DNA from 2 places in the Aminobacter sp. BE322 genome. Region 2 is predicted to be linked to the other one. Evidence: predicted binding sites of a transcription regulator. Region 2 holds the regulator's gene; the other holds the start of a gene.
What was found. Region 2 encodes PhoB, which activates phosphate uptake and scavenging genes when phosphate is short. Its sites were predicted from a motif close to TGTCATNNANCTGTCAT; they were not measured.
Positions count from the first base shown of each region.

Region 1: the regulator PhoB is predicted to act here: its motif matches at 2,131-2,147, upstream of phnC (phosphonate ABC transporter ATP-binding protein).

Region 1 covers NZ_JBNPXB010000002.1:250,745-265,746, forward strand. Annotated here, with positions in the region: gene phnL (phosphonate C-P lyase system protein PhnL) at 1-12, shown strand, start outside; gene J2X50_RS05255 (DapH/DapD/GlmU-related protein) at 9-626, shown strand; gene J2X50_RS05260 (Tim44 domain-containing protein) at 903-1,904, opposite strand; gene phnC (phosphonate ABC transporter ATP-binding protein) at 2,232-3,074, shown strand; gene phnD (phosphonate ABC transporter substrate-binding protein) at 3,167-4,078, shown strand; gene phnE (phosphonate ABC transporter, permease protein PhnE) at 4,161-5,108, shown strand; gene phnE (phosphonate ABC transporter, permease protein PhnE) at 5,111-6,496, shown strand; gene J2X50_RS05285 (DUF1045 domain-containing protein) at 6,602-7,309, shown strand; gene J2X50_RS05290 (alpha-D-ribose 1-methylphosphonate 5-triphosphate diphosphatase) at 7,311-8,447, shown strand; gene J2X50_RS05295 (GMC family oxidoreductase) at 8,454-10,109, opposite strand; gene J2X50_RS05300 (3-ketoacyl-ACP reductase) at 10,120-10,896, opposite strand; gene J2X50_RS05305 (FAD-dependent oxidoreductase) at 10,893-12,401, opposite strand; gene J2X50_RS05310 (ABC transporter ATP-binding protein) at 12,403-13,518, opposite strand; gene J2X50_RS05315 (carbohydrate ABC transporter permease) at 13,523-14,404, opposite strand; gene J2X50_RS05320 (carbohydrate ABC transporter permease) at 14,401-15,002, opposite strand, start outside.
Region 2 covers NZ_JBNPXB010000005.1:222,811-237,812, forward strand. Annotated here, with positions in the region: gene J2X50_RS10680 (sugar ABC transporter permease) at 1-1,012, opposite strand, end outside; gene xylF (D-xylose ABC transporter substrate-binding protein) at 1,200-2,240, opposite strand; gene J2X50_RS10690 (ROK family protein) at 2,495-3,736, shown strand; gene J2X50_RS10695 (ferric reductase-like transmembrane domain-containing protein) at 3,763-4,485, opposite strand; gene J2X50_RS10700 (hypothetical protein) at 4,482-4,955, opposite strand; gene J2X50_RS10705 (L,D-transpeptidase) at 5,029-5,832, opposite strand; gene J2X50_RS10710 (hypothetical protein) at 6,106-6,459, opposite strand; gene phoB (phosphate regulon transcriptional regulator PhoB) at 6,844-7,533, opposite strand; gene phoU (phosphate signaling complex protein PhoU) at 7,632-8,336, opposite strand; gene pstB (phosphate ABC transporter ATP-binding protein PstB) at 8,375-9,196, opposite strand; gene pstA (phosphate ABC transporter permease PstA) at 9,220-10,536, opposite strand; gene pstC (phosphate ABC transporter permease subunit PstC) at 10,533-11,999, opposite strand; gene J2X50_RS10740 (PstS family phosphate ABC transporter substrate-binding protein) at 12,098-13,135, opposite strand; gene J2X50_RS10745 (response regulator) at 13,414-15,002, opposite strand, start outside.

The DNA.
Region 1 (15,002 bases), on a different contig from region 2:
GTCGCAGCATGAGCCGCAAGCTGTCCGAACAGCCCTGGATCCATCCGAGCGCCGAGGTGACGCAGTCGACGCTTGGCCGCTGGACCGAGGTCTCCGAGCGCAGCCGCATCAGCGAGAGTTCGCTCGGCGACTATTCCTACGTCATGCAGGACTGCAGCCTGTGGTGCACCACTGTCGGCAAGTTCTCGAACATCGCGGCCGCCGTCCGCTGCAACGCCACCAACCATCCGACCTGGCGGCCGACGCTGCACCACTTCACCTATCGCGCCTCCGACTATTGGGACGACGCCGAGCACGAGACCGACTTCTTCGAATGGCGCCGCTCCAATGCCGTGACCATCGGCCACGACACCTGGCTCGGCCACGGCTCGACGTTGCTGCCCGGCGTCACCGTCGGCGATGGTGCTGCGGTCGGCTCGGGCGCGGTCGTCACCAAGGACGTCGCGCCCTACACCATCGTCGCCGGCGTGCCGGCCAAGCCGCTGCGCGAACGCTTCGACCGCAGGACGGCCGAGCGTTTCCAGGCGCTGGCCTGGTGGGACTGGGACCATGCCAGGCTGCGCACCGCGCTCGACGATTTTCGCAACCTCTCGGCCGAAGAATTTCTGGAAAAGCACGGCGGCTGACAGGGCAATCGCCGATACCCCCACCCCTACCCCCTCCCCACAAGGGGGAGGGGTACTTTGCCGCACCACCGTCCGGTGCCAAGACTTGGAGCTGCGGGCATCCTGACGAATGCAATGCCGCCGCTCCGGCTGTTCTTCTTGGCCGCATTCGCGACGCCAGACACGACCGTCTGGCTGCAAAATGCTGTCGATGATTTTGGCCGGCGACGGCGGAGAACTTGTCCCCCTCCCCCTTGTGGGGAGGGGCTAGGGGTGGGGGTACAAGTCGCCCAAGCCCTACGCCTGCTGGATCGCCGAGAGCTGCCAGTCGCCGCCGTTCTGGCGGACGAAGGTCCAGAGTTCGGTCGTCTCCGTCGGCTCGTTTTCGTCGCCGTCCACCAGCGCGCCGGTCGTCCGGTTGCGGGTCACGTCGATCGACTGGTAGTTGAGCGCCGCCGTCGCATAGTCGCGGTCGCCTTCGTTCCAGGCCTCGGCGATGTCGGCCTGCAGCAGCTGCACGTCGGTCACGTCGTTGCGCAGGCCGTCCTGGGCGTTCTCGGCCAATTCCTCGGACAGGTACGAAACCATTTCCGGCGTCACCAGGCGGCGCAGCGCCTTGTGGTCCTCGCGGCCGAAGGCTTCCTGCACCTCGGTCAGCATGCGCTGGAAGGTGTCGAGGTCGCCCTGGCCGAGCTCGATCTCCCTCGTCGCGGGCTGCTGCGCGGCCGAGCCCAGCCCGCCACCGATGTTGGGGATGCTGAAGGCGCGCTTGCCGTCCTCGCGGGGTGCAGCGTCGCGATAGTTGAAGTTGCCGCCACCGGCCGACCCGCCGGCCATCGCCGGACCGGAGTTGCGTGCCGGCTGAGAGCGGAACAGGCGCAGGGCGAGCCAGATGGCGCCGCCGATGAGCAGCACCTGCAAGAGCATGCCGAACATGCCGGCGAGACCGCCGAAGCCCTGGCCGAGCAGCATGCCGATCAGGCCACCCATCAGCAGGCCGCCCAGCATCGAGCGGCCGAAGCCGTTCATGAAGCCGGGCCGCTGCGGCTGCATGGCCGTGCCCGGCCGCGCGGCACTGTTCGGCGTCGCCTGGCCGGTGTTCGGCGTCATCGAGCGCTCGATGGGCGCGGTCGGCTGCGGCGCGGTGCGGGTGGGCGGCGCGGACTGGAAGGTGCGCGTGCCGCGGCTGCCGAAGCTGCCGTTGCGGCGGGCGTCGGCCTGATCGACCGCAACCATGGAAAAGGCGAGGAACAGGCCCGCGAAAAGGGTGGCAAGGCGGGTCGTTCGGGACAGTTTCATCGGCGGATCCTCAAAGTGACGTCCGCTCTCATATAATGACTAACAAACGTAGTGACAGGGCAGCCACTTCAAGTTTTTGCGAAGTCTCGGCGAATTCGTCCAAGACCTTGAAACGACTCCGCCTTTGCAGGCCGCACCTCGCCGCCAGCGGCGGGAGGACCGGCATGTCCCGCCGTCGCCGCGCGCCGACTTCCCGGCCCGCATTTTCGGCCTCGCCCCTGTGTCTCGTAACAGAACTGACATGATCCCGACATTTCAGCTTCATCTGATGGGTCTAGGCCGATCCCGGACAAGGGCGAAAAAGCCCGCTGGGACAGGGATGCCAAGATGCTCGAAATCCGCAACGTCACCCGCCGTTTCGGCAAGAATGTCGCCGTCAACGGCGTCAATCTCCAGATCCAGCAGGGCCAGATGGTCGGCATCATCGGCCGCTCCGGTGCCGGCAAGTCGACGCTGCTCAAGACCATCAACCGCCTGATCGACCCGAGCCAGGGCTCGATCGTCTTCGACGGCACCGAGGTGTCGTCGCTGCGCGGCACGCAGCTGCGCCGTTGGCAGCGCGACTGCGCCATGATCTTCCAGCAGTTCAACCTGGTGCCGCGCCTCGACGTGCTTACCAACGTCTTGCTCGGCCGCCTCAACCATCGTTCGACCGGGCTCAACCTGCTCGGCATCTTCTCCCGCGAGGAGCGCATCCGCGCGATCGCAGCGCTCGAGCGCCTCGACATCGCCCGCACCGCGCTCCAGCCCGCCGGCACGCTGTCGGGCGGCCAGCAGCAGCGCGTCGCCATCGCGCGCGCCCTGATGCAGGAGCCGAAGCTGATCCTCGCCGACGAGCCGATCGCCTCGCTCGACCCGCTCAACGCCAAGGTGGTGATGGACGCGCTGCAGGACATCAACCTGCGCGAGGGCATCACCGTCATCACCAACCTGCACACACTCGACACCGCCCGCACCTACTGCAACCGCATCATCGGCATGCAGGGCGGCGCGGTGGTCTTCGACGGCGCGCCCGAGGACCTCACCATCGAGGCCGTCCGTCTCGTCTACGGTGCCGACGCCGACGGCGCCGAGATTTCCGAAGCCATCACCTCGACCAGCATCCGCCCGGCCAAGGTCAAGGTTCCCGCATCCGCCGCCCCTCTCGAACCGGCATACGCCCCGGTCTGAGGCCGTTCGCGGTCGTCTCGCCCGCGTCAAGGGCCGGCATTCAGCAACCGAAAATGACCCGGCATGCCGCCGGGCCGAACTGGAGACATGTGATGTTCAAGAAAGCACTTTTCAGTGCCGTTTCGCTCGCCGTGCTGGCGATCGGTTCGGCCCATGCCGCCGACCTCAAGGAATTCCGCATCGGCCTGATCGGCGGCGAGAACGAAGCCGACCGCCTGCGCAACTTCCAGTGCCTGGTCGACCAGCTGCCCAAGGCCATCGGCGTCGAGAAGGTGTCGCTGTTCCCGGCCGCCGACTATGACGGCACCATCCAGGGCCTGCTCGGCGGCACCCTCGACTACGCCGAGCTCGGCGCTTCCGGCTACGCCAAGATCTACCTGCAGAACAAGGACGCGGTCGAGCCGATCCTGACCACCGTCCAGACCGACGGCGCCACCGGCTACTATTCTATCATGGTCGCCAGGAAGGACTCGGGCATCACCAAGCTCGAAGACCTCAAGGGCAAGAAGCTCGGCTTCGCCGATCCGGACTCGACCTCGGGCTACCTGATCCCGGTGACATCGCTGCCCAAGGACCTCGGCGGCACGGCTGTCAAGGATTTCGTCGCTGAGACCGGCTTCGGCGGCGGCCATGAGAACCTCGTCCTCGAAGTGCTCAAGGGCACCTTCGACGCCGGCACGACCTTCGGTTCGGGCGTCGGCGAATTCAAGGACGGCTACACCTCGGGCAACCTCAAGAAGATGGTCGACAAGGGCATCCTCGACATGGACGACCTGGTCGAGGTCTGGAAGTCGCCGCTGATCCCGAACGGCCCGCTCGTCGTACGCACTTCGCTCGATGCCGACATCAAGACCAAGTTCAAGGAGTTCATGATGAAGCTGCCCGAGACCGATGCGGCCTGCTTCTCGGCCATCATGGGCGGCGACTTCAAGGGCTACACCGAGGTCACGCCTGAGTTCTACCAGCCCGTGATCGACGCCCGCAAGGCGCAGATCGGCAGCTAAGCCGCAAGGCGACACGGACGCGCCGCGCACATATCGCGGCGCGTCCTTTTTTCATCCGGGATCGGACGGAACCTTCATGACAATGCCCCTCACGGAAGCCGGCCTCGCGGTCGAGCGCCACTGGCGCGAACTCGCCAGCCGTCGCCGCCTGCACACCATCGGCGGCCTCATCCTGCTGTTCCTCGCCCTTTCCGGCTCGCTCTGGTTCGCCAACGACACCAATGCCGGCAAATTCTTCGACCGGCTGCCGCATTTCTTCGATTTCGCCGACCAGTTGATACCGCGCGACGGCTACGAGATCTGGCGAGCGCTGTTCGACCTGCCCTCGCCCTATGCCGACGGCAGCCTGAAGTTCGACTACCCCGAGGGCCGGATGTACCTGGTCGGCTCGTTCTACCTGCCCGAATACGTCTACAAGATGCTGGAGACGATCAACATCGCGCTCGTCTCGACGCTGATCGGTTTCGCCTTCGGCTTCCTGCTCTGCTTCCTCGCGGCGTCCAACCTGGTCACCCGGCGCTGGCTGCGCTTCTTCGTCCGCCGCTTCCTCGAAATCCTGCGCGCCTTCCCCGAGATCGTCATCGCCGGCTTCTTCCTGGCGGTGCTCTCCATGGGCGCGATCCCGGCGATCATCGCGGTCTCGCTGCACACCATCGGCGCGCTCGGAAAGCTGTTTTTCGAAGTGGTCGAGAACGCCGACATGAAGGCCGACGAAGGCCTGCGCGCCGTCGGCGGCAACTGGCCCGAGCGCGTCTGGTTCGGCATCGTGCCGCAGGTCATGCCCAACTTCCTGAGCTACGCGCTGCTGCGGCTCGAGATCAACGTCCGCGCCTCGACCATCATCGGCGCGGTCGGCGGCGGCGGCATCGGCGAGGCGCTGCGCCTGTCGATCAGCCGCAACCACGAGGCCAAGACGCTCGCCATCATCCTCCTCCTGTTCTGCACCATCGTCGCGGTCGACCAGTTTTCGGCCTGGCTGCGCAAGAAGCTGGTCGGCGAACAGGCCTTCGCCTCCGGTCGCGGAGATTAATCATGACCACCCTTTCCCTGGCCGAAATGCAGGCAATCGCCGACCGCCATCCCGGCGTCTTCCGGGGCTCCTGGCGCAAGAGCCTGACCGGCTGGGCAGTCGGCGCCGGTATCGTCGCCTATGTCGCCTTCGCCTGGTGGTTCTTCGCGGTCGGCGCCGTGCTCGCCGGCGGCAACTGGGGCATCGCCGGAACCTACCTGGCCGACTGGGTCTCCTACGAGGTCCGGCCGCAGGTCGCCTTCAAGGACGGCCGCCTCGACGTCGGCTATCCACGCTTTTCGTCCTATCGCGCCGACCGCCATCCAGACTGGCTCGACATCGCCCAGCCGGCCGGCGCCACTGTTGCCGCCAACAAGGCCCCGGCCAACCGGGTCGTCGCCCATATCGGCTCGAGCACGGCAATCGACATCGCGCCCGAGCGCGTCGTCGTCACCCATGGCGGCGAAACGCTCGACGTGACCGTCGTGCCGCGCCAGAGCATTTCGATCGTCGGGGCCCTGCCCGCCTGGGCGACGCAGAAGGCGGCCGGCGAGAAGATCGTCGCCGATTTCGGCTTTGCCGGCAGCGTCCAGGTCGACCGGGACGACGTCAAGATCCGCCGCCGCTTCCTCGGCTGGGAAAACTTCTTCTTCGACGCCAACTCGCCCTTCTGGGGCAAGTCCTTCGCCGAGGTCGCCTCGCTGGTCGTCTCCGGCGAACGGCTCGATCCCGGCATGTCGAATGCAGCACTTGCCTGGAACAACATCGTCAACAATTCCGAATGGCAGCATGGCGACGTCTGGCTGAAGCTCGCCCAGACCATCGTCATGGCCTTCGTCGGCACGCTGTTCGCCAGCCTGCTCGCCTTCCCGCTGGCCTTCATGGCGGCCCGCAACATCACGCGAAACCGTCTGGTCAACCAGGTCACCAAGCGCTTCTTCGACTTCCTGCGCTCGGTCGACATGCTGATCTGGGCGCTGTTCTTCACCCGCGCCTTCGGCCCCGGCCCCATCGCCGGCATGTCGGCGATCTTCTTCACCGACACCGGCACCTTCGGCAAGCTCTACTCCGAGGCGCTGGAGAACATCGACGACAAGCAGCGCGAGGGCATGCGCTCGGTCGGCGCCTCGCCGGCCTCGGTGCAGCGCTACGGCGTGGTCCCGCAGGTGCTGCCGGTGCTGGTCAGCCAGTCGCTCTATTTCTGGGAATCGAACACCCGCTCGGCCACCATCATCGGCGCCGTCGGCGCCGGCGGCATCGGCCTCAAGCTGTGGGAAGCCATGCGCACCAATTCCGACTGGGAGAACGTCGCCTACATGGTGCTGCTCATCCTGGTCGTGGTGTTCATTTTCGACAACATCTCGACCGCGTTGCGCCACCGCCTGATCGGGGGCAAGTCCAGCCACTGAACTTTTTGGGCCGGCCCTTGCAAAGCCAAGGAAGTCGGCCACTACTTCGTCAAACTGTCACGCAAATCATCTATCGGGCCTTCATCTCCAAGGAAGAATCGCGCCATGCGCTACGCCATCTATTTCACGCCCGAGCATGACGATCCGCTGTGCCGCATCGCGGCCGGCTGGCTCGGGCGCGATGCCTTTGGCGGCGCGTCCCTTCCGGCGAAGGCCCATGGCGAATTGTCGGCGGCCGAAGTCGCCTTCCACACCGCCGCCGCCCGCCGCTACGGCTTCCATGCCACGCTGAAGGCGCCGTTCCGGCTCGCCGACGGCGTGAGCGAACAGATGCTGGTCGACGCCGTCGACGCCTTTGCGGCGGAAACCGTTCCCTTCGACATTCCGCGCCTGAAGCTCGCCCAGATCGACGGCTTCTTCGCCCTCGTCCCGACGGAGACCCTGCCCGAGCTCGACCGTTTTGCCGGCGACGTGGTCGGAGCCTTCGAACCGCATCGCGCACCGCTGACCGACGCAGAGCTCGCCCGCCGCAACCCCGACGCGCTGAGCCCGCAGGAGTGCCGCTACCTCAGCCAGTGGGGTTACCCTTACGTCTTCGACGCCTTCCGCTTCCACATGACCCTGACCGGTCGCGTCGCCACCGAGGAGGTGCTGCGCGTCCGCGCTGCCATCGAACAATGCCTGGGCAACGTGCTCGACAGGCCGGTGCCCGTCGCCGGCCTCGCCGTCTTCGTCGAACCGGCCGCCGGTGCCCCCTTCGAGGTGCTGAGCTACCACGCCCTGGGCAGGCAAGCCGAGAGAAAGACCGCCTGAGATGACCGACCTTGTCCTGAACAATGCCCGCATCGTCCTTGCCGACGAGGTGATCGACGGCACCATCGTCGTCCGCGATGGCAGGATCGCCGAAATCTCGACCGGTCCGAGCGCCGTCGGCGAGGACATGGGCGGCGACTTCGTCATCCCCGGACTCGTCGAGCTGCATACCGACCATCTCGAAGGCCACTACGCGCCGCGCCCGCGCGTGCGCTGGAACCCCATCGCGGCCGTCCTCGCCCATGACGCCCAGGTGGCGTCCGCCGGCATCACCACCGTCTTCGACGCGCTGCGCGTCGGCATGGACGAGGATGCCGACATGACCGCCACCGACATGCGCAAGCTGGCCGACGCCATCGAGGACAGCGTGCGCGCCGACCGCGTCCGCGCAGACCACTTCATCCACCTGCGCTGCGAGGTCTCGGCGCCCGACTGCCAGGACGGCTTTGCCTATTTCGACGGCGACGACCGGGTGAAGCTCGCCTCGCTGATGGACCATGCGCCGGGCCAGCGCCAGTTCGTCGATTTCGACACCTACGCCTATTACTACCAGCGCAAGCTCAAGCTCAATGACGTCGAGTTCAAGGCCTTCTGCGACCAGCGCATGGGCGACTCGGCCAGGAACTCGCGCCCCAACCGTGACGCCATCTCCACTGCCTGCCACGCGCGCGGCATCGTGCTGGCGAGCCATGACGACGCGACCGTCGCCCATGTCGACGAGGCCATCGCGCAAGGCATCCGCGTCGCCGAGTTCCCGACCACGGTCGAGGCCGCCGGCGCCTCGAAGGCCGCCGGCCTCGGCGTGCTGATGGGCGCGCCCAACGTCATGCGCGGCGTCTCCCATTCGGGCAACGTCTCGGCCCGCACGCTGGCCGAGCAGGGCCTGCTCGACATCCTGTCGTCGGACTACATCCCCTTCAGCCTGATCCAGTCGGCCTTCTTCCTCGGCGAGGTGGTCGAAGGCATCACCCTGCCGCAGGCGGTTGCCATGGTGTCGAAGAACCCGGCCGAGGCCGTCGGCCTCGCCGACCGCGGCATGATCGAGATCGGCCGCCGCGCCGACCTGGTCCGCGTCCGCGTCGACGAGCATGTGCCGGTGGTCCGCACCGTCTGGCGCGAAGGCCGCCGCGTCGCCTGAGGCGGGCTACCGCACCTCGGCGCGCGCCCGTGGCCGCGCGTCGTTGCGCTCGTGCGCGAAGATCGCCGCCGGCAACGGCTCGCGGTTGCGGATGATGTCGGCGCCCTTTTCGCCGACCATGATCGTCGGGCCGTTGGTGTTGCAGGACGGCACGCGCGGCATCACCGAGCTGTCGCAGACACGCAGGCCGTCTAGGCCATGCACCTTGAGCTCGAGGTCGACCACGGCCATCTCGTCGGTGCCCATCTTGCAGGTGCCGACCGGGTGGTGGTCGGTCTTGGCGTTGGCGCAGCCATAGTCGAACAGTTGTTCCTCGGTGACCTTGTCCGGCCCCGGCAGCCGCTCGGCCGTTACGAAGGGCTTGAGCGCAGCCTGCTGCATGATCTCGCGCGCGACCCTGAGGCCCTCGATCGACATCTTGCGGTCGTGCGGATCGGCCCAGTAGTTCGGGTCGATCAGCGGCGCCGCCGCAGGGTCGCTGGAGGCGAGACGCACCGTGCCGCGCGAGCGCGGGTGCAGATAGGCCGAGTTCAGGGTGACACCCGCGTTCTTGAGCCTGGCAACGCCCGCCTCGATGCCCGAGCCGAGGCCCAAGTGGAACTGGATGTCGGGCGAGCGCGCATCGGGATCGGCATACCAGAAGCCGCCCGTCTCGAAGAGGCTCGACGTCACCGGCCCGGTGCGGAACAGCACATATTGCAGCCCGGCCCACAGCGTCCGGTGCAGCTTGGCGACATTGTCGTAGGTGTGGTCGCCGGTGCATTCCGAGATCACGAACAGGTCGAGATGGTCCTGCATGTTCTCGCCCACCCCCTTGAGGTCGTGGATCACGGGCACGCCGACGCTCTTCAGATGATCGGCCGGGCCGATGCCGGACTGCAGCAGCAGCTTGGGCGAGCCGATGGCGCCCGAGGACACGAGCACCTCACGTTCGGCGCGGATGAACTCCGTGCCGTTGCCGCGCGCCACCTCGACGCCGACCGCCCTGCCCTTCTCCACCACGATGCGCGTCACCCGCGCCCCAAGCCGGACGGTCAGGTTGCGCCTAGCCTTGATCGGGTCGAGATAGGCCATCGCCGCCGACGAGCGACGCTTGTTGCGCTGGGTCAGCTGGTAGAAGCCGACGCCGGCCTGCTGGCGGCCGTTGAAGTCGTGGTTATAGGGAATGCCGAGCTCCTGGCCGGCGCGGATGTAGGCGTCGCAGATCGGCAGCGCCGCCGACGGCATCGAAACCCCCAGCGGCCCGCCATAGGAATGGTAGTCGTCGGCGAAGCGCTGGTTGTCCTCGCAGCGCTTGAAATAGGGCAGCACCGAGCGGTAGTCCCAGCCGGTGCAGCCGTCCTCGCTCGCCCAGAGGTCGTAGTCCACCGCATTGCCGCGCGTGTAGAGCTGGGCGTTGATGCTGGAGCCGCCGCCGATCACCTTGGCCTGGGTGTAGCGCAGCACGCGCCCCTTCATGTGCTTCTGCGGCACGGTCTCCCAGCCCCAGCTCGCCACGCCCTTGGTCATCTTGGCGAAACCGGCCGGCATGTGGAACAGCGGGTTCCAGTCGTCGCCGCCCGCTTCGAGCAACAGCACGCGCACGTCGGCGTCCTCGCTCAGCCGGCTGGCGAGCACGCAGCCGGCGGGACCCGCGCCAGTGATGATGTAATCGTAGGTCATCTCGAAACTCTCAGAGACGCGCGACGGACAATGCGCCGTCGGCCTTGATGATGCTGCCCGTGGCAAAGCCGAAGCCGCCGCCGGCCAAAGCTGCCGCGATGCGGCCGATGTCGTCGGGCTCGCCCCAGCGCCCGGCCGGCACCAGCCCCTCGCCGATCAGCCGGTCGTATTTTTCCGAGACCTTCGCCGTCATGTCGGAGCGGATGATGCCGGGGCGGATCTCGAACACGTCGATGCCCGCACTTGCCAGCCTGAGCGTCAGCCCCTGCGTGAAGGCGGCGAGCCCGGCCTTCGACATGCAATAGTCGAGCCGTTCGGGCGAGGTCATCTCGGCCGAGATCGAGGTGATGTTGATGATCGAGCGCCGCTGGGCCGGCTGCGGCAGGCCGAGCATCGCGCGCAGCACGGCCTGGGTGAAGAACACCGTGCCGCGCAGATTGACCGCCATGATGGCATCGAAGTTCTCGGGCGTGAGCTCGAGGAAGTCGCCGCGCACCTTCGAGGCGATGCCGGCATTGTTGACGAGGCAATCGATCCGGCCGAAGTGCTTTACGATCTTCTCGACCGTCTCGGCATGCGCCTCGATCTCGGCGAGGTCGGAGGCGACGAACAGCACCTTGGCGCCATGCTTTTCGAGCCCCGACACGGCGTCCGCCGCTGCCTTGTCCTTCTCGCGATCGGTGATGGCGAGATCGAAGCCTGCTTCGGCCAGCGCCTTGGCCACCGCCAGCCCGATGCCGCGGCGCGCGCCGGTCACGATGGCCACGGGCTTGGCATTGGCGCTCATGCCGCGAGGTCCTTCCTGGCAATGTGGTCGGCGACGCGCAGCGCCTGGGCCGCAATCGTCAGCGCCGGATTGACCGCCGCCGAGGTCGGCAGGAAGCCCGCGTCGACCACGAACAAATTGGGGTGGTCGAAGGCGCGGCACCAGACGTCGAGCGGCGCGTCCTTCGGATCGTTGCCGATGCGCACCGTGCCGCATTGATGCGACGGCGTGCGCTTGTCGAACGCGCGCGATACGACCACGGGAAAGCCGGCGCTACGCAGCACCTGCTTGAGCTTTGCCACCAGCCGCTCATGTGCCTCCCAGTTGCTGCGCACCCATTTCAGCACGATGCGCTCGCCGTCGACCATGACGCGGCTTTCCGGCGACGGCAGGTCCTCGCTCATGGCGTAGAAGTCGATCGAATGCGCCGACACCCGGTTGAGCAGCCATTCCGGCACCGAGCGCATGTTGGCCTTGAGGATCGCGCCGGAGATGCGCCCGAGCAGCTGCACGTTGCCGAGCGGCGGCCCGCCCTCGCCGTCGGACAGATAGAAATCGTTGAAGCCGAAGGTCTTCTGGTAGATCGAGTCGTTGCGGTACCACGGGCTGAGCGCGATCACCGCCGACGAGTTGTGGTTCATGAAATTGCGGCCGACCTGGTCGGAGCGGTTGGCGAGCCCGGTCGGATGGGCGTCGTTGGCCGAGCGCAGGAGCAGCACCGCCGACTGCACCGCACCTGCCGCAAGGATCACCAGCTTCGGTCTCACGACATGGCTTTCGCCGCTGCGCTCGCAATGCACGGCGGCGATCCGCCGGCCGTCGGGCGCGGTTTCGAGCCGCGTCACCCGCGATCCGGTCTCGAGGCGAACGTTGTCGTGGCTGAGGGCTGCGGCGAGTGCCGCGGTCTCGGCGTCCATCTTGCCGTCGAAGCTGTTGGGGTGGGCGTCCCACGGCGTCTTGCCCTTGGCCAGCCAGCGCTCGATGTCGACGCCGAGCGGCAGCGAGAAGGGATGCACGCCCTGCGCCTTGAGCCTGGCGCGAACCCCGGCGATCGCCGGCTCGTCCGCCACCGGGCCGTGGGCGTAAGGCCTGGAATGCACGGGCTCGGTCGGGTCCTCGCCGAGCGCGCCGCGCACCTGGTAGAGTTCTTCCGCCAGGCCGTACCAGGGCTCCAGCTCCTCGTAGGCAAACGGCCACGCCGGCGAGACGCCGTCGAGATGCTGCATCTCGGCGAAGTCCTCGCGCCGGTAGCGGGTCAGCACCGCACCGTAGAACTTCGAATTGCCGCCGACATTGTAGTAGTTGCCGGGATTGAAGGCCGCGCCGCCGGCCTCGTACCAGGTTTCCTTGGGGCGGAAATGGCCGCGCTGGAAGATGGCGCGCTGGTCGCGGTTCTCCGGCCGGTCGGCGATATGGCCGCCGGCTTCGAGCACGAGGATCTCCGCACCGGTCGCAGCCAGGCCCGCAGCGATGGTAGCGCCGCCGACCCCCGAGCCGATGATGACGATGTCAGGCTGTCCGGACATGTCAGGCGATGCGCAGCTGGCTCTCGGGGTCGAAGAACACCGCCTTGTCCAGGTTGAAGGCGAGCCTGGTCTTCTGGCCCGCATGGATCGACGCATCGGCGCGCAGCCGCGCCACCACTTCCTTGCCGCCTAGCTTGGTGACGGCGAAGGTGTCGGAACCCGCCGGCTCGACCACCTCGATCAGGCATTCGCCTTCGGCCAGCGACTTGGCGTTGCGGTCCGCACCGTCGGGATCGGTCAGCGCTTCGGGCCGCACCCCGAAGATCACCTCCTTGCCCGAATAGGCGCCGAGCGCGCCGTTGGCCAGCTTGATCGGCAGCGCCAGCGGCTTTTCGCTCGGCCGGTCGAGCACGACGTTGAGCCCGCCCTCGCCGCTTTCCAGCCGCGCCGACAGAAGGTTCATCGCCGGCGAGCCCATGAAGTCGGCCACGAACATGTTGGCCGGGCGGTTGTAGATCTCGGCCGGCGTGCCGAACTGCTGCAGCACGCCGTCCTTGAGCACCGCGATCTTGGTCGCCAGTGTCATCGCCTCGATCTGGTCGTGGGTGACGTAGACGATCGTCGTCTTCATGCGCTGGTGCAGGCGCTTGATCTCGGTGCGCATGTCGACGCGCAGCTTGGCGTCGAGGTTGGACAGCGGCTCGTCGAACAGGAACACCTGCGGATTGCGCACCAGCGCCCGGCCCATGGCGACGCGCTGGCGCTGGCCGCCGGAAAGCTGGCTCGGCTTGCGGTCGAGCAGGTGGCCGATCTGCAGGATGTCGGCCACCTGCTTGATCGCCTTGTCGCGCTCGTCCTTCGGCACGCCGCGGATCTCCATGCCGAAAGCGATGTTCCCGGCCACCGTCATGTTCGGATAGAGCGCGTAGGACTGGAACACCATGGCGATGTCGCGCTTGGAGGGATGCAGCCCGTTGACCGACTTGCCGTTGATGGCGATGTCGCCCGAGGTGATCGGCTCCAGCCCGGCGATGGTGTTGAGCAGCGTGGACTTGCCGCAGCCGGACGGGCCGACGAGCACCAGGAAGCCGCCCTTGTCGATCTCGATGTTGATGTCCTTGAGGATCTCCACCTGGCCGTAGTTCTTGTAGAGATTGGTGATCTTGAGAAACGACATGGGCTTACCCCTTGACCGCGCCGGCCATCAGGCCGCGCACGAAGTAGCGTCCGGAGACGATGTAGACGATGAGGGTGGGCAGGGCTGCGAGGATCGCCCCGGCGAAGTGGACGTTGTATTCCTTCACGCCGGTCGACGAGTTCACCAGGTTGTTCAGCGCGACGGTGACGGGGATCGAGTCGACGCTGGAGAATGACGAGCCGAACAGGAAGTCGTTCCAGATGTTGGTGAACTGCCAGATCACGGTGACGACGATGATCGGCCCCGACGACGGCAGGAGGATGCGCCGGAATATCTGGAAGAAGCTCGCGCCGTCGATCTGCGCGGCCCGCACCAGTTCGGTCGGGAACGCCTCGTAGTAGTTGCGGAAGAACAGCGTGGTGAAGCCGAGCCCGTACACCGCGTGGATCAGGATCAGGCCGGGCACGGAGCCCGCCAGGCCCAGCAGGCCGAGGATGCGCGCCGACGGGATCAGCACGATCTGGAACGGGATGAAGCAGGCGAGCAGCATCATGCCGAACACGACGTTGTCGCCCCGGAAGCGCCACTTGGTCAGCACGTAGCCGTTGAGCGCGCCGAGGATGGTCGAGATCGCCACCGCCGGCACCACCATCAGCACCGAGTTGAGGAAGTAGGGCCTGAGCCCCGTTGGCTGCACGCCGATCTGCGCCGTCGACCAGGCCGACAGCCAGGGCGCGATGGTCCATTGCTGCGGCAGCGCCAGCATGTTGCCCTGGCGGATCTCGTCGAGCGGCTTCAGCGAGTTGACCACCATGACGTAGAGCGGCAGCAGGTAGTAGACCGCGAACAGGATCAGGATCGCGTAGATGAAGGCCCGGGCGATGACGCCGTTGCGGGTCGCCACGTCTTGCGAGGGTGCGCTCATTTCTTCTTCCCCCCGAGCTCGGAATAGAGATAGGGCACGATGATCGCGAAGATCATCATCATCATCACCATGGCTGACGCGGCACCCATGCCCATCTCGTTGCGGCCGAAGGTGAACTTCTGCATGAACAGCGCCGGGGTCCAGGTCGCCGTGCCCGGGCCGCCGTCGGTCATCGCCACCACCAGGTCGTATGACTTGATGGCGAGGTGCGCGAGCACCACGAAGGCCGACAGGAACACCGGCCGCATCAAGGGGATGATGATCCGCCGGTAGATGGTCATGGTCGAGGCGCCGTCGATCTGGGCCGCCTTGATGATCTCGTTGTCGACGCCGCGCAGGCCGGCGAGGAACATCGCCATGACGAAGCCCGACGACTGCCAGACCGCGGCGATGACGATGGTGTAGATCGCCATCCGGCCTTCCTTGATCCAACGGAACGAGAAGCTCTCCCAGCCCCACGTCTGCATGACGTGCTCGAGGCCGATGCCGGGGTCGAGGAACCACTTCCAGGCCACGCCGGTGACGATGAAGGACAGCGCCATCGGGTAGAGGTAGATCGGCCTCAGCACGCCCTCGCCGCGGATCTTCTGGTCGAGGA
Region 2 (15,002 bases):
AGATCTTGAGCACCACCCAGCGCGTGTTGATGCCGGCGAGCTCAGCCGCCTCGGGGTTGCCGCCGATGGCGAAGACGTAGCGTCCGAAGCGCGTGCGGGTGGTGATGAAGGTCATGGCCACGCCGACGGCGATCGCGATCAGCACCGGAATGGCGATGCCGTGGGCGATGAACAGTCCGCCCTCCGGAATGGCGATGCCGTTGGCCTCGGCATAGCGGCGCACGATGTTGACCGGCCAGGGATAGGAATTGACGACCCAGACGGCGGCGAGGATGGCCGCGCAGGTCACCGTGCCGAGGAAGAACTCGGCCCAGACCGGCCTGAGCGGAAACTTGAAGCGCTTGCGCTGGCGCCTGCCGTTGAGCAGCATCATCACCACCGCCACGCAGGCGACCAGGCCGATCACCCAGCTCCAGGTCGAGCCGATCGCCCCGTCGGGGCCGCCGCCCATCAGCCGGAAGGTCGCATCCATCGGCGCCACGGTGCGGCCGCTGGTCATCCACCATGCCGCGCCGCGCCACACCAGCAGGCCGCCGAGGGTGACGATGAAGGCCGGGATGCTGAGATAGGCGATGAGAAAGCCGTGCAGCGCACCGATCGCAGCGCCGACGACGAGGCCGGCGGCCAGCGCGATCACCCAGATCCACGGGTCGCCGAGCGGCAGGCCGAGCACCCGGGGCAGGAATTCGGCCTGGGTCACGCCCATCACCATGCCGACGAAGCCCAGGATCGATCCGACCGACAGGTCGATGTTGCGGGTGACGATCACCAGCACCATGCCGGTCGCCATCACCGCGACCGACGACGACTGGACCGACAGGTTCCACAGGTTGCGCGGCGTCAGGAACAGGCCTCCCGACAGCAGGTGCAGGCCGATCCAGATGATCAGCAGCGCGCCCACCATGCCGAGCATGCGCGTGTCGAGTTCGGTTGCCTTGAGGAAGCGGCCTACCGCTGACAGATCGGAGGCCCGCGCGCGGTCGACCGGCGCGCCTGAGGTCGTATCGGTCATCATATCCTCCCGTCCGGCCCATCGTGTGATCGGCCGGAGCGCTCAATCTAGGTCAAAGGACAGTTGGATGGAACTGGAGCAGGCACTGTGGCATCTGCCATTCATGGCCGGCGCGCATGGCGGCGGCTTGCCGGTGCGCCGCGGCCCTCGGGGCCACGGCGCTCGGTCTTCGGGCCGGAGCCCGTCGTCAGTTGCAGGCCGCCACGGAACCGGCCGCGACGCCCTGGCAGACCACGTCCTTGGAAACCCAGCCGGCGTCGATGACGACGTTCAGGTTGTCCTTGGTGATCGCGATCGGCTTGAGGAACACCGAGTTGGTCTCGTTGCCGCCGGGCGTGGTGAACTTCTGGACGTTGGGGATCTCTTCCATCTTCTTGCCGTCGGCGAGCTGCGAGGCGATTTCCGCCGCGTTCTTGCCGAGTTCGCGCGCATCCTTCCACACCGACACGGTCTGGGTGCCGAGGGCGACGCGGTTGAGGGCGGCGTGGTCGCCGTCCTGGCCCGAAACCGGCACCGAGCCGGCCAGGCCCTGCGCCTGCAGCGCCGCGATCGCGCCGCCGGCGGTGCCGTCGTTCGACGCCACCACCGCATCGACCTTGTTGTCGTTGGTGGTCAGGAACTGCTCCATGTTCTTCTGCGCGTTCGCTGGCAGCCAGCCGTCGGTATAGGCTTCGCCGACGCTCTTGATCTTGCCGGCGTCCACCGCCGCCTTCAGCACTTCCATCTGCCCGGAGAACAGGAAGTCGGCATTCGGATCGGCCGACGAGCCCTTGATGAAGACGTAGTTGCCTTCGGGCTTGACCTTGAACACTTCGGCGGCCTGCATGCGGCCCACTTCCTTGTTGTCGAAGGTCAGGTAGAAGACGTCCTTGTTCTCGATCAGGCGGTCATAGCCGACCACCGGGATGCCTTCGGCGAGCGCCTTCTCGACGGCCGGGCCGATGGCCGAGGCGTCCTGCGACAGGATGATGAGCGCGTTGGCGCCCTGGCTGATCAGGCTCTCGACGTCGGTCAGCTGCTTGGCCGCGGAGGACTGCGCGTCGGCCGAGATGTACTTGTCGCCGGCCGCCTCGATGGCCGCCTTCATTGCCGCCTCGTCGGTCTTCCAGCGCTCCTCCTGGAAGTTCGACCAGGACACGCCGATCACCTTGCCCTTGGCTTCGGCGACGGCCGACAGCGACAGAGTCATGGCGACACCCGCCAGGATGGCGGTCGTAAACTTCTTCATGATTTCCTCCCTGCGCCCTCGGGCGCGCTGCTTTTGCCATAGCCCTTGGAGAAGCTCTTTTTTTTCGAGCCTCGAAAAAATACTGTCTCAACGGTCGACCGGTGTCAACCGCATTTCAACTGGCCTCCCTATTTTTTTCGGAACACGAAATAAATAAAGACATTTGGTTTGGCTTCTGTCACAATCAATAATGCGTGAGAGTCAGCCTGCCCTCCGGTCACCATGGCGACTCTTCGCCGGGAGGAAGCGAACTCATGTCGGTCGGAATTCGTCACGACGATCTCAGGAAGCGCAACCGCGCCATGGTCATTTCCGCGGTGCGCCGCGCCGGCCAGCCGTCGCGCACCGAGATCGCGGCGACGACCGGCCTCAGCCATTCGACCATCTCCACCATTTCCTCCGACCTCATCGCCGAAGGCATTCTGGCTGAATCGAAGGGCAGCGAGCCGGCGCTCCTGAAGCGCGGCAGGCCCCAGGTCGGCCTGGCGCTCGACCCCGGCGCCGCGACCATCGTCGCGGTGGTGCTCTCCCTCAACAGCCTTTCGGCCGCCGTCATCGACTATGCCGGCAACACCATCGTCGCCGAGACCCGCCGCCTCGTCACCCAGCGCATGCAGGCCGAAGCCCTGGTCGAGGAGTGCATCGGCATCGTCCGCAGGCTGACCGAACGTTGCGGCGAGGCCGCGGGCCCGGTCCTGCGCATCGCCGTGGCCGTCCAGGGCGTCACCGATTCCGGGTCGCGCAAGCTGATGTGGTCGCCCATCACCCCGCACGACGACATTCCCTTCGCCGACCGGCTGGAGCAGGAATTCGGCGTGCCGGTGACGGTCGAGAACGACTGCAACATGATCGCCGAGGCGCTGCGCTGGCGCGACCCCTCGCGCTATCGCGACGACTTCATCGCCATCCTGCTCTCGCACGGCATCGGCATGGGGCTGGTCGTCAAGGGCGAGCTCTTCACCGGCACCCAGTCCTCGGGCGCGGAATTCGGCCACATGATCCATCGTCCGGACGGCGCGCTTTGCCGCTGCGGCCGGCGCGGCTGCATCGAGGCCTATGCCGGCAACTACGCGATCTGGCGCAACGCCAGGCTCGGCGACGAGAACGCCGAGCCGCTCGCCGACCTCTCGGACGAGGACATCATCGCCCTGGCCGATGCCGCCCGCGACCATGACGGGCCGGAGCGGGAGGCCTTCCGCAAGGCGGGCGAGGCGATCGGCTTCGGCCTCGGCTCCATGTTCGCGCTCTTCGACCCGGCCCCGCTCGCCTTCGTCGGCGTCGGCGCCACCGCCTTCGACGTCATGGAGCCATATGTGCGGGCCGCGATCGCCAAGACGGCGGGCGGCACCCACTCCAGGGCGATCTCCTTCGACACCATGCCCAACGAGGTGCCGCTCATCCGCGAAGGCTGCATGATGCGCGCCCTGCTCTATGTCGACGACGAGATATTCGCGCCCGGTACGGCCCTTCGCCGCGCCCAGGCGGGCGTCGCCTGACCGTCCCTGCCCGGTCAGGCGCTGGGTCACCGCGAACTGTTCCTCTTCTTGCCCCAGGTGGAAACAAAGGCCGCGGCGCGCAGCAAGAGCACCGACAATATCGCCGCCACGAAGGGCCACTGCAGCGGGTTCGGTTCGGGCGTCGGGCGATGGAAGCTCAGGAAATGCATGAACAGGAAGTAGGCCGTGTGCGCCAGGGCGAGCCCCCACAGCACCGTTGCGCCGTTCTGCAGGAACTTCCAGACCGAGGTGCCGAGCAGGCGGATCGACCGGTCGTTCGAGGTGAACATGAGTATGAGCGCATAGGCCAGCGCGGCAATGCCGATCAGGTTGGCAAGCCCGAAGCCCTGCTGGAACATCACGTACTCGCCCGTCTGCGGGATGATCTCGTAGCCGAAAAGCCGCGCGAAATCCCACTCGACCCAGCCGCCGAGGATGATGACCGTATGCACGGCCGCCAGAAGGGTCGCGTAGATGCCGGTTTCGCGCCGATAGGCCACCGCCCTGAGCAACACCGGCCACAGGCGCGCCGCTGGGCCCATCGACATGGTGATCACCAGGAGCGCCAGCGACGCGTCCGCGAATGCGCGGTTCCACCGGTGCATCGGGCTCCACTGCCCGTGAACGACGGCGAACCCATAGATCAGCGCCGCCGAAAGGCCGATGACGACGACATGGCGAAGCAGCATCCGGCGCCAGGCAAGAGGGACGAGGCCGGCGCGGACGGGAGCGGCGGGGATGTCGGTCACTTGGGATACTCCAGTTGCGTTGGGCCAGCGGCATCCGCGCGACGAGCGCGCAGCTCGTGCCATGAAGCGATGGCGAGGAGCGCTATGCCGAGCGCGGAAATCAATGGGCGGATCGGGTCGAACCACATCAGCAGGAATTCGCCCCCGAACAGAAGCATGAGGATCTTGTTGCAGGTCGGGCAGGCGATGCCGATGAAGCCCGTGACGCCGCCTATCCCCGCGCGGCGTGCCGAGCAGACGGGGCGCCGAACGGCGATGTAGAGCCCCGACAACGCCGACATGACCACCAGGGCGGGCAATTCCCAACCCGCGACGGCGGTCATCCGGACAAAGAACGGATTGTCCCAGAGTGCCGAAACGGTTCCGAGCGCGGCGAAGGTCAGCGCGGCCGTGGCTGCGCCCTTCAGGATGGCGCGGCCGTGCCAACCGATGGCGGTTCCGCGCCCCAAGGCAATGATGCGGGCATTCATGTCGGATCTGCTCCATGTCTGCCGGGCGGCAATTCGCAGCCGCCCGGCGAGGACCTCAGGGGTGACCGTCGTATCAGCCGGCCTGCGGGGCGGGCCCGCTGCCGCTGGCGACCTCGTGGGTGTGGGGTTGGGTCGGGTCGCCCAGCACGAGTATGGGAGACTGGCTGGGCACCCGGTCGTACAGATCGATGATGTCCTGGTTCATCAGGCGGACGCAGCCGCTCGAAACCGCCTTGCCGATGGTCCAGTACTCCGGCGTTCCGTGGACGCGGTACAGCGTATCGACCTTGCCCTGGAAGACGTAGAGGGCCCGCGCTCCCAGCGGGTTCGTCAGGCCGGGCGGCATGCCTCCCCGGTCGGCGCTCCACTGGGCGAGATTTGGCTGACGCGCGATCATCTCGTCCGGCGGCGTCCACTTCGGCCATTCCTGCTTCCAGCCGATACGGCCCCTGCCCGCCCAGGTGAATCCGGCCCGGCCAAGTCCGACGCCGTAGCGCATGGCCTTGCCGCCCGGCTGGACGAGGTGAAGGTAGAAATTCTCCGTATCGACGACGAGCGTTCCGACCGGCTCCTCGGTGACGTAGTCGACCTGCCGCCGATAGAAGCGGCTCGGCACCTTTTTCAGGTCGACCGCGGGAATGGGGAACCGCTCGTTCGGGAGCGGGCCGTACATCGCCAGGGCATTGGCGTCGGCGACCGGCGCCGGTTCGACCGGCGCCTTTGCCACCGGCGCGGCCGATTCCTGGGTGCTGACGCAGCCGGACACCACGAGGGTCCCCAGGCTCGCCGCGCCGGTGAGAAAGCGTCGGCGGCTCAATGCCGGGCCGTCGCCCGCGATGGGCTCCGCGGCGCTGGTTTCTATTGTGTCTGTGTTCATTAGGCAGTCTCCTGGACTCATTTCTTTCATTCAGGGCGACACGGGGTCAGGGAGGTCGGCCCCGGTCGTGGTCATGCGAATGCAACCATTGGCACCGATCAGCCGATCGATGACGGCGCATGCGCGCTTGGCACGATCCGGCATTTCGCGGCGCAATTGCCACGCGAAGGCGGGCGGGCGGCGACGGGCGGGTTCGGGAGGTCATCCTCTTCCCCTTCGCAGCTGATTTCGAACGGCTTCGTCGGCGTCGACCGAGGAGCGATCGGCTGAAAATCAGGCAGCGATGGGTGGCCGTAACAGCGACGCGGTTGACCCGACGCGCAGCAAGAGATCTGGTAGCAGCATCAGAGCCGCGGCACGGAACGGCGCGGCAGGCTCGACATGGGTCAGCCAGGCAGGGCATTCGCCCAGGCAGTGCAGGCTGGCGAGGCTTTCGGCCGACAATTCGACGGTGCAGCGGTCCGGGGACGGCAAGCACTCGTCGGCAATGGCGGTGATTTCCGCCTGCGCGGGCACCTTCGGCAGCTCGATTGAAAAGTTCACGCCTTCGGCCGCTGCCCGTTCGAGGGACAGTCCGTTCAGGATGGTGACCACCACCAGGAAAATGGCCGAGAGCAAGTTACGCACGGTGCCCCAGCTAGCATGAAAAGTGGCAATTTTGAGTATTTCCCCAATCAAAAAATTGTCATCTCAAGAACATCCGCTACGGTCACCATCACGGAATCGTTGCGGGAGATGTGGATATTGTTTTGAGCATAAAGCATACAGTAACGGGAAGATTCGAATTTATATTCATGACAGCGTCAGGACAAACGCGTCGAACTGCGGCGATTTGAGCACCACAAAGGGCTGGAATGGCATGGCGGCGCAGAGGGCGCCACGCGTCCGTGCGACAGCGCCGGTGCCTCGCCCGAACGCTCCGGGCGCGCGAAGCGCGCCCGCTGTGACATTAGGACACTGGCCAAGGCTGATCGTCCAGCCGACGCCATGCCGGCCGCTCCGGGACGGCCGTCAGTCTTCCCGGATGGCGTAGCCGGCGCCGCGGATGGTGCGGATCACGTCCGGCATGCGGCCGTTGTTGACGGCCTTGCGCAGGCGCCCGACATGCACGTCGACGGTGCGCTCGTCGATGTAGATCGTCTCGCCCCAGACATTGTCGAGCAACTGGCTGCGCGAGAACACGCGGCCGGGATGGCGCATCATGAATTCGAGCAGGCGGAACTCCGTCGGCCCGAGCTTGATCTCGCTCTTCTTGCGATAGACCCGGTGCGACTCGCGGTCGAGCACGATGTCCCCGACCTTGAGCACCGAAGACAGCACCTCGGGCTTGGCGCGGCGCAGCAGCGCCTTCACCCGCGCCATGAACTCCGGGGTCGAAAACGGCTTCACCAGGTAGTCGTCGGCGCCGGTGGAAAGCCCGCGCACCCGGTCGCTCTCCTCGCCGCGCGCCGTCAGCATGATGATCGGCAGCCGTTCGGTTTCGGGGCGCATCCTCAGCCGCCGGCAGAGTTCGATGCCGGAAAGTGCCGGCACCATCCAGTCGAGCACCAAAAGGTCCGGCACGTTTTCCTGCAGCCTCAGTTCGGCCTCGTCGCCGCGCGTCACCACTTCCACCTGGTAGCCCTCGGCCTCGAGGTTGTAGCGCAGCAGCACGCCGAGGGGCTCTTCGTCCTCGACGACCATGATCTTGGGAGCGATCATCGTCAGTACCTTGTCCTGGCGCACGGCCCGGTTCGGACCATGCGCTGATTTAACCTGTGCAGCGCCCCCGCGCCAAACGCATGCGGTTGCGGAAGATGTCAGGCCGAGACGGGCGACGTGGTTTCGTCGACCTTCGGCCGATTGAGCGGCAGCTGCGTGCCGGTGACCACGAAATAGGCGTTCTCGGCGATGTTGGTGACATGGTCGCCGATGCGCTCGAGGTTCTTGGCGCAGAACAGGAGGTGCGTGCAGGCGGTGATGTTGCGCGGATCCTCCATCATGTAGGTCAGGAGTTCGCGGAACACGGCCGTGTACTGGACATCGACCTTCTGGTCGTCCGCGCGCAGGTTCTTGAGGCCTTCGGCGTCGCGCGCGACATAGAGGTCGACCACGCCGCGCACCTGGCCGAGCACCAGCTGCGCCATGGCGTCGATCGAGTGCGAAAGGTTGCGCGGCATCGCCGACTGGCCGACGGCGCCCACCCGCTTGGCGATGTTCTTGGCGAGATCGCCGATGCGCTCGAGGTCGCCCGCCATGCGGATCGCGCCGACCACGGCACGCAGGTCCTGCGCCATCGGCTGGCGCTTGGCGATCAGCGTGATCGCGCTGTTGTCGAGATCGCGCTGCCTGGCGTCCATGATGGTGTCGTCGGCGATGACGTTCTGCGCCAGCGGCTGGTCGGACGAAAGCAGCGCGCGGATGGCGTTCGCCACCATCGTGGCCGACAGGTCGCCCATGTCGCGGATAACCTGGTCGACGTGCTGGAGTTCCTCGTCGAAGGACCGGACTGTGTGCTCGCCCATGATCGTATCCTCGTCTTTGTGATCGGAGCGGCGTTCACTCAGCCGAAGCGGCCGGTGATGTAGTCCTGCGTCCGCTTGTCGTCGGGGTTGGTGAACATCTTGTCGGTCGGGCCTTCCTCGACCAGGTAGCCGAGATGGAACATCGCCGTCCGCTGCGACACGCGCGCCGCCTGCTGCATCGAGTGGGTCACGATGACGATGGTGAAGTTCTCGCGCAGCTCGTCGATCAGCTCCTCCACCTTGGCGGTGGCGATCGGATCGAGCGCCGAGCACGGCTCGTCCATCAGGATGACCTCGGGCGACACGGCGATGGCGCGGGCGATGCACAGCCGCTGCTGCTGGCCGCCGGAAAGGCCGGTGCCGGCTTCGTGCAGGCGGTCCTTGACCTCGTTCCAGAGCGCTGCCCGCTGCAGGCTCTTCTCGACGATCTGGTCGAGATCGGCCTTGGACTTGGCGAGGCCGTGGATGCGCGGGCCGTAGGCGACGTTCTCGTAGATCGTCTTCGGGAACGGATTGGGCTTCTGGAACACCATGCCGACGCGGGCGCGCAGCTCGACCACGTCGATCTTGGGATCGTAGATGTCCTCGCTGTCGAGGGTGATCTTGCCGCCGACGCGGGCGCTGTCGATGGTGTCGTTCATGCGGTTGAGGCAGCGCAGGAAGGTCGACTTGCCGCAGCCCGACGGGCCGATCAGCGCGGTGACCTGGTTCTCGCGCACGTCCAGGTCGACGCCGAAGAGCGCCTGCTTCTCGCCGTAGTGCACGGTCACCTTGTCGCCGCGCATCTTGATGAGTTCGTTGGGTCTGTTCATCTCGGCGTTCACCGCGTTTTCGAGGGTTTTCTCGCTCATGATGTTCATAGAGGGGTGCTCCTTGTCCACGCCTACCAGCGCCGCTCGAAACGCCGCCTGAGAACGATGGCGACGATGTTCATGGCCATGAGGAAGACCAGCAGGATGATGATGGCGCCCGACATGCGCTCGACGAAGGCGCGTTCGGCCTCGTTCGCCCACATGTAGATCTGCACCGGCAGCGCCGTCGCCGGGTCGAAGGGGGTTCTCGGATAGTCGGCCACGAAGGCCACCATGCCGATGAGCAGCAGCGGTGCCGTCTCGCCCAGCGCGCGCGCCAGGCCGATGATCGTGCCGGTCAGGATGCCGGGCGCGGCCAGCGGCAGCACGTGCTGGAACACCATCTGCATCTTCGAGGCGCCGAGGCCGAGCGCGGCCGAGCGGATCGACGGCGGCACGGCGGCAAGGGCTGCGCGGGTGGCGATGATGATCGTCGGCAGCGTCATCAGCGTCAGCACCAGGCCGCCGACGAAGGACGCCGAGCGCGGCAGGCCGAGGAAATTGATGAACACGGCGAGGCCGAGCAGGCCGAAGACGATCGACGGCACCGCGGCGAGGTTGTTGATGTTCACCTCTATCAGGTCGGTGAAGCGGTTCTTCTTGGCGAATTCCTCGAGATAGATCGAGGCGGCGACGCCGATGGGCAGGGCGAGCAGGAGCACGATCCCCATCATGAAGAACGAGCCGATGATGGCCACTCCCAGGCCCGAGCTCTCGGGACGGCTGGAGGCGCCGAAGCTGAACAGGCCGGTGTTGAAATGCTCGCTGATGGCGCCTTCGGCCTTGAGCTTGTTCATCCACTCGACCTGTTGGTCGGAAACCTTGCGGCGGCTTTCCGGCACGCTGAGGTCGATCTGGCCCTTGTAGGCCGAGTCCATGTTCGCCGCGGCGAGGATGTCGACGTCGCGCGTGGTGCCGATCACCGAGGGGTCGGCCGCCACGATGGCGCGGAGCTGCACCCGCGAGCCCTCGGACAGGAATCCCTTGAGCTTGCGCACCGCGGCGCGGTCCTTGGGGTCGATGCCGAGCTTTTCGATCAGCGCGTTCTCGGCGAGCTTGGGATAGTTGGCCGTGACCAGCACGTCCGGATCGGTGGCCCGCTTGTTGTCGGGGTCGATGATCTTCTCGTCGAAGGTGATCGGCAGCGTCACCGTCGTCTGCCAGAAGGCGGTGTAGCCCTTGGTCACGATCGAGGTGAGCATGATCGCCAGGAACGCCAGGCCGACGGCGATCGCCAGCACGCCGTAGAGGCGGAACCGGCGTTCGGCGGCGTAGCGCTTCCTGAGGCCGATGTCGCGGCGCGCGGGCGCGGTCGAACTGGTCAGCGTATCGAGCGAAATATCGGTCATTCGTACTGCTCCCGGTACTTCCGGACGATGTAGAGCGCGACGATGTTCATCACCAAGGTCAGCGCGAACAGCGTGATGCCGAGCGCGAAGGCGACGAGCGTCTGCGGGGTGTTGAACTCGAGGTCGCCCGTCAGCTGGTTGACGATCTTGACGGTGATGGTCGTCATCGCCTCGAACGGGTTGAGCGTCAGGTTGGCCGCCACGCCGGCCGCCAGCACCACGATCATCGTCTCGCCGATGGCGCGCGAGGCGGTGAGCAGGATGGCGCCGACGATGCCCGGCAGCGCGGCCGGGAGGACGACGCGCTTGATGGTCTCTGAGCGCGTGGCGCCGAGGCCCAGCGAACCGTCGCGCAAGGCGCGCGGCACCGCCGTGATGATGTCGTCGGAGAGCGACGAGACGACCGGGATCAGCATGACGCCCATCACCAGGCCGGCGGTCAGGATCGACTGCGCCTGGATGAACGGCGCGCCGCCGGCAAGGGCAGCGCTGATGTCGCGCAGGAACGGTCCGAGGGTCACCAGCGCGAAGATGCCGTAGACGATGGTCGGGATGCCGGCGAGCAGCTCAAGCGCCGGCTTGACCAGCGCGCGCACCCTGGGGGCGGCGTATTCGGACATGTAGACGGCCGACATCAGCCCGATGGGCACCGCGACCAGCAGCGCCACGAAGGCGATGTAGAGCGTGCCGGCGAGAAGCGGGATCAGGCCGAACTGGCCCTCCGCGCCACCGGCGCCGGCGGCTGCGAAGCGCGGATCCCAGACCGTTCCGAAGAAGAAGCTCATCGGCGGCACCTTCTCGAAGAAGGAAATGGTCTGGAACAGCATCGACAGCACGATGCCGATCGTGGTCACGATCGCGATGGTGGAGGCGCCGACCAGGCCCCAGAGCATGATCTTTTCGACGTTGTTACGCGCCCGGGTGCGCGGGCTGATCCGGCTCAGCCCGTAGATCGAGCCGACCAGCGCCAGGCCGATGGAGACGATCGCGGAAATCAGGTTCAGCCGGTCGGCGGTGCGGTTGGCCTCGACCGCGATCGGGATCATGTAGTCCTGCGTGTCGGGCGCCAGCGCGACGCCCTTGGCCGAGAGCATCGGCTGCAGTTCGGCGAAGGTCGCGGGCAGCGCCGCCCGCTCCTTGTCGTCGAGGCGGTCGAGCCCGCTGGCGAGGCTCTTCACCAGCCCGGCGGCCAGGTCCTCATGCGCCACCGTGCCGTCGGCGACGTCGGCGGGAAGCGCGGCATGGACGAAACTGTTGAGATAGGCGTTGGCGCCTACGTCCCAGGAGGCGAGGAAGATCACCGCCGGCACGACGCCGGTCAGGAACGCCCACCAGCCGTGATAGTGCGGCCGCGAATGCGCCTTGACCGTCCCGTCGTCCTGAGCGACGGCGCGCTGCCGGCCGATCACGAACGCAGCCAGGCCTATGGCAAGCACGATGGCGAAAACGATCAGGAAGGACATGGGCCAGCCTCGGTGGATTCAGATCGCTATGCCGAACGGGACAGCCGGCGGAATATTCCATGGGGCGCCGGCTTTTTCCGGCGCCCCATGGCAGTTCATCACATGGTCTTGCCGGCCGCGAAGGCGTCGCGCTGCGCGGCGCGCTCGGCGTCCGGAGCGGCGACCAGGCCGTAGTCGGCGAGCGGGCTTTCCGGGCCGACCATCTGATCGTCGAGGAAGAACTCGACATATTCCTTCAGGCCGGGGATGACGCCGAGATGCGCCTTCTTCACATAGAAGAACAGCGGACGCGACACCGGATACTCGCCCTTGGCGATGGTCTCGACCGAAGGCGTCACGCCGCCGACCGTGGCGACCTTCAGCTTGTCGGCGTTGTTTTCGTAGAAGGCCAGGCCGAACACGCCGACGCCGGTCTTGTTCGAGTCGATGCGGGCCAGCGTCTCGGAATAGTCGCCGTCGATGTCGACGGCCTTGCCGTCCTTGCGGACCGCCTTGCAGGCGGCCTCGGCGGCCTTGTCGTCGAGGCCCGAAGCCTTGCCGGCTTCGACGCCGCCGAGCTTCTTGCAGCCGGCGACCAGCAGCTTCTCCTCGAACACTTCACGGGTGCCGTGCTTCTCGCCCGGGATGTAGGCGGCGATGTCCCAGTCGGGCAGGTTCGGGTTGACCTGGTTCCACTTGGTGTTGGTGTTGTCGACCAGCTTGCCGTCGACGACGATCTTGGCGGCCAGCGCCTTGTAGACGTCTTCCGGCGTCAGCGCCCAGTCCGGGCCGTTGATGTCGGTCGCGAAGACGATGCCGTCATAGCCGATCTTCACTTCCTGGATGTCCTTGACGCCGGCGTCCTGGCAGGACTTGACCTCGTCCTTCTTCATCGGCCGCGACGAGTTGGCGATGTCGATGGTGTTCTCGCCCACGCCCTTGCAGAATTCCTTGATGCCGGCGCCCGAACCGCCGGACTCGACCACCGGCGTCTTGAACTTGGTGAAGGTCTCGCCGAACTGCTCGGCAACGATCTTGGCATAGGGCAGAACGGTCGACGAACCGGCGATCTGGACCTGGTCGCGAGCCGAGGCGTAGCCTACCGAGGCGGCGAACGCGAGGGCCGCAGCCGACGCGGTGAGAAGAGCTTTTTTCATGGGGCCTGCTCCTGTTGGAGTATCTCGTTCGACGCCTTCCTTCGGCGCCCGGTGAGCCAATAGCCCCCCTCTATTACAGTTGGATGACAGTTATGTGTCACCCCTGTAACGGTCGCTGTGCATGGCGGCCAAGGCTTTGTGCGGCCGGTCCTTTGCCGGCGCGAGGCAAACTACAGACGGCGCACGAATGCAAGCCGCCTACCTAAAGGCAGGCAGCCGTTTCGCATCCCATTCCGTCACATTTCCACAGCTTGGGCTCGCCGGGGCCCAGGGCCGGCTCACACCGCGCCGCGGCGTTCCTCGTCCTGCCACGACCAGCGTTCGATCTTTTCGAGCAGCGCCCGCGGGCTGATCGGCTTGGGCAGGTAGTCGTCCATGCCGGCTTCGAGGCAGCGCTCCTTGTCGCCCTTCAGCGCGTGCGCCGTCACGCCGATGATCGGCACGCGGACGCCTGTGCCCTGCTCCAGCCTGCGGATCTCGCCCGTTGCCTCGAGCCCGTTCATCTCCGGCATCGACACGTCCATCAGGATGAGGCGGGGCCGGCGCTCGCCATAGGCGGCGACGGCGCGGCGGCCGTTGCCGACGATCTCGAAGCTCAGGTTGGTCTCCGCCAGGATCTGGCTGAACACCAGCTGGTTCACCTCGTTGTCCTCGGCCACGAGGATGTCGAGCCCGTCCTCGCCGGCCGGCCGCTGGCCATGGCGCAGCCGCTTCACATTGGCCGCGGGAGCAGCCGCTTCCTTCGCCGGCAGCGTGGCCGCGGCGGCCTCGACCGGCGTGAACCTCGCCCCCCTGCGGCGCTGTATGGTCGCCACCAGCGCCTCGAGCAGCGCCGAGGACCGCGCCGGCTTGATCAATTGCGCGTCGATGGCGAGGTCGTTGTAACCCGGCCCGGACAGCGACTGGTCGACCGAGGTCAGCATGACGATCGGCGTCTCGGCGAGCCCCGGCATGCGCCGCACGATGCGCGCCATCTCGGCCCCGGTCATGCTCGGCATCTGGTAGTCGAGCACCACGCAATCGACCTTGATGCCCCGCTCATGCGCCGCATCGAGCACCCGCAGGCCCTCGTCGCCGCTGCGCGCCGCGCAGCTGTCGAAGCCCCACGACGCCATCTGCTCGGACAGGATGGTCCGGTTGACGGCGTTGTCGTCGACGATCAGCACCCGCGCCCCGCTGACGTCGATGAGCGCCGCCGGACGCGATTCGATCTCCGGCGCATCGGGCAGCACCAGCGAGAACCAGAAGGTGGAGCCCGCACCCTCGATGCTCTCCACGCCCATCTGCCCGCCCATCATCTCGACCAGCCGCGAGGTGATGGCGAGGCCCAGCCCCGTGCCCTCGTGCCGGCGCGTCGACGAGGAATCGACCTGGCTGAACTTCTCGAACACCAGCTTGAGCTTGCTTTCGGGGATGCCGATGCCGGTGTCGGCGACGGCGATGCGCAGCCTGGTCCGGTCGTCTTCGCTGCTGCCGGTCACGTCCACCAGCACATGGCCGGAATCGGTGAACTTCACCGCATTGCCGATGAGGTTGGTGATGATCTGCCTGATGCGCCCGACATCGCCGACATAGCAGTGCCGCAGGTCGGGCTGCATGCGCACGATCAGCTCGAGATCCTTCTCCTTGGCGCGCGTCGACATCAGCGTCGCCACGTCCTCGACCGCTTCCGACAGGTTGAAGGGCGTGGGGTCGAGCACCAGCTGCCCGGCATCGATCTTCGAGAAATCGAGGATGTCGTTGATGATGGTGAGCAGCGCATTGCCCGACTTGACGATGATGTCGGTGAAGGCGCGCTGCTTGGGGTCGAGGTCGGATTTCGCCAGCAGTTCGGCCATGCCGAGCACGCCGTTCATCGGCGTGCGGA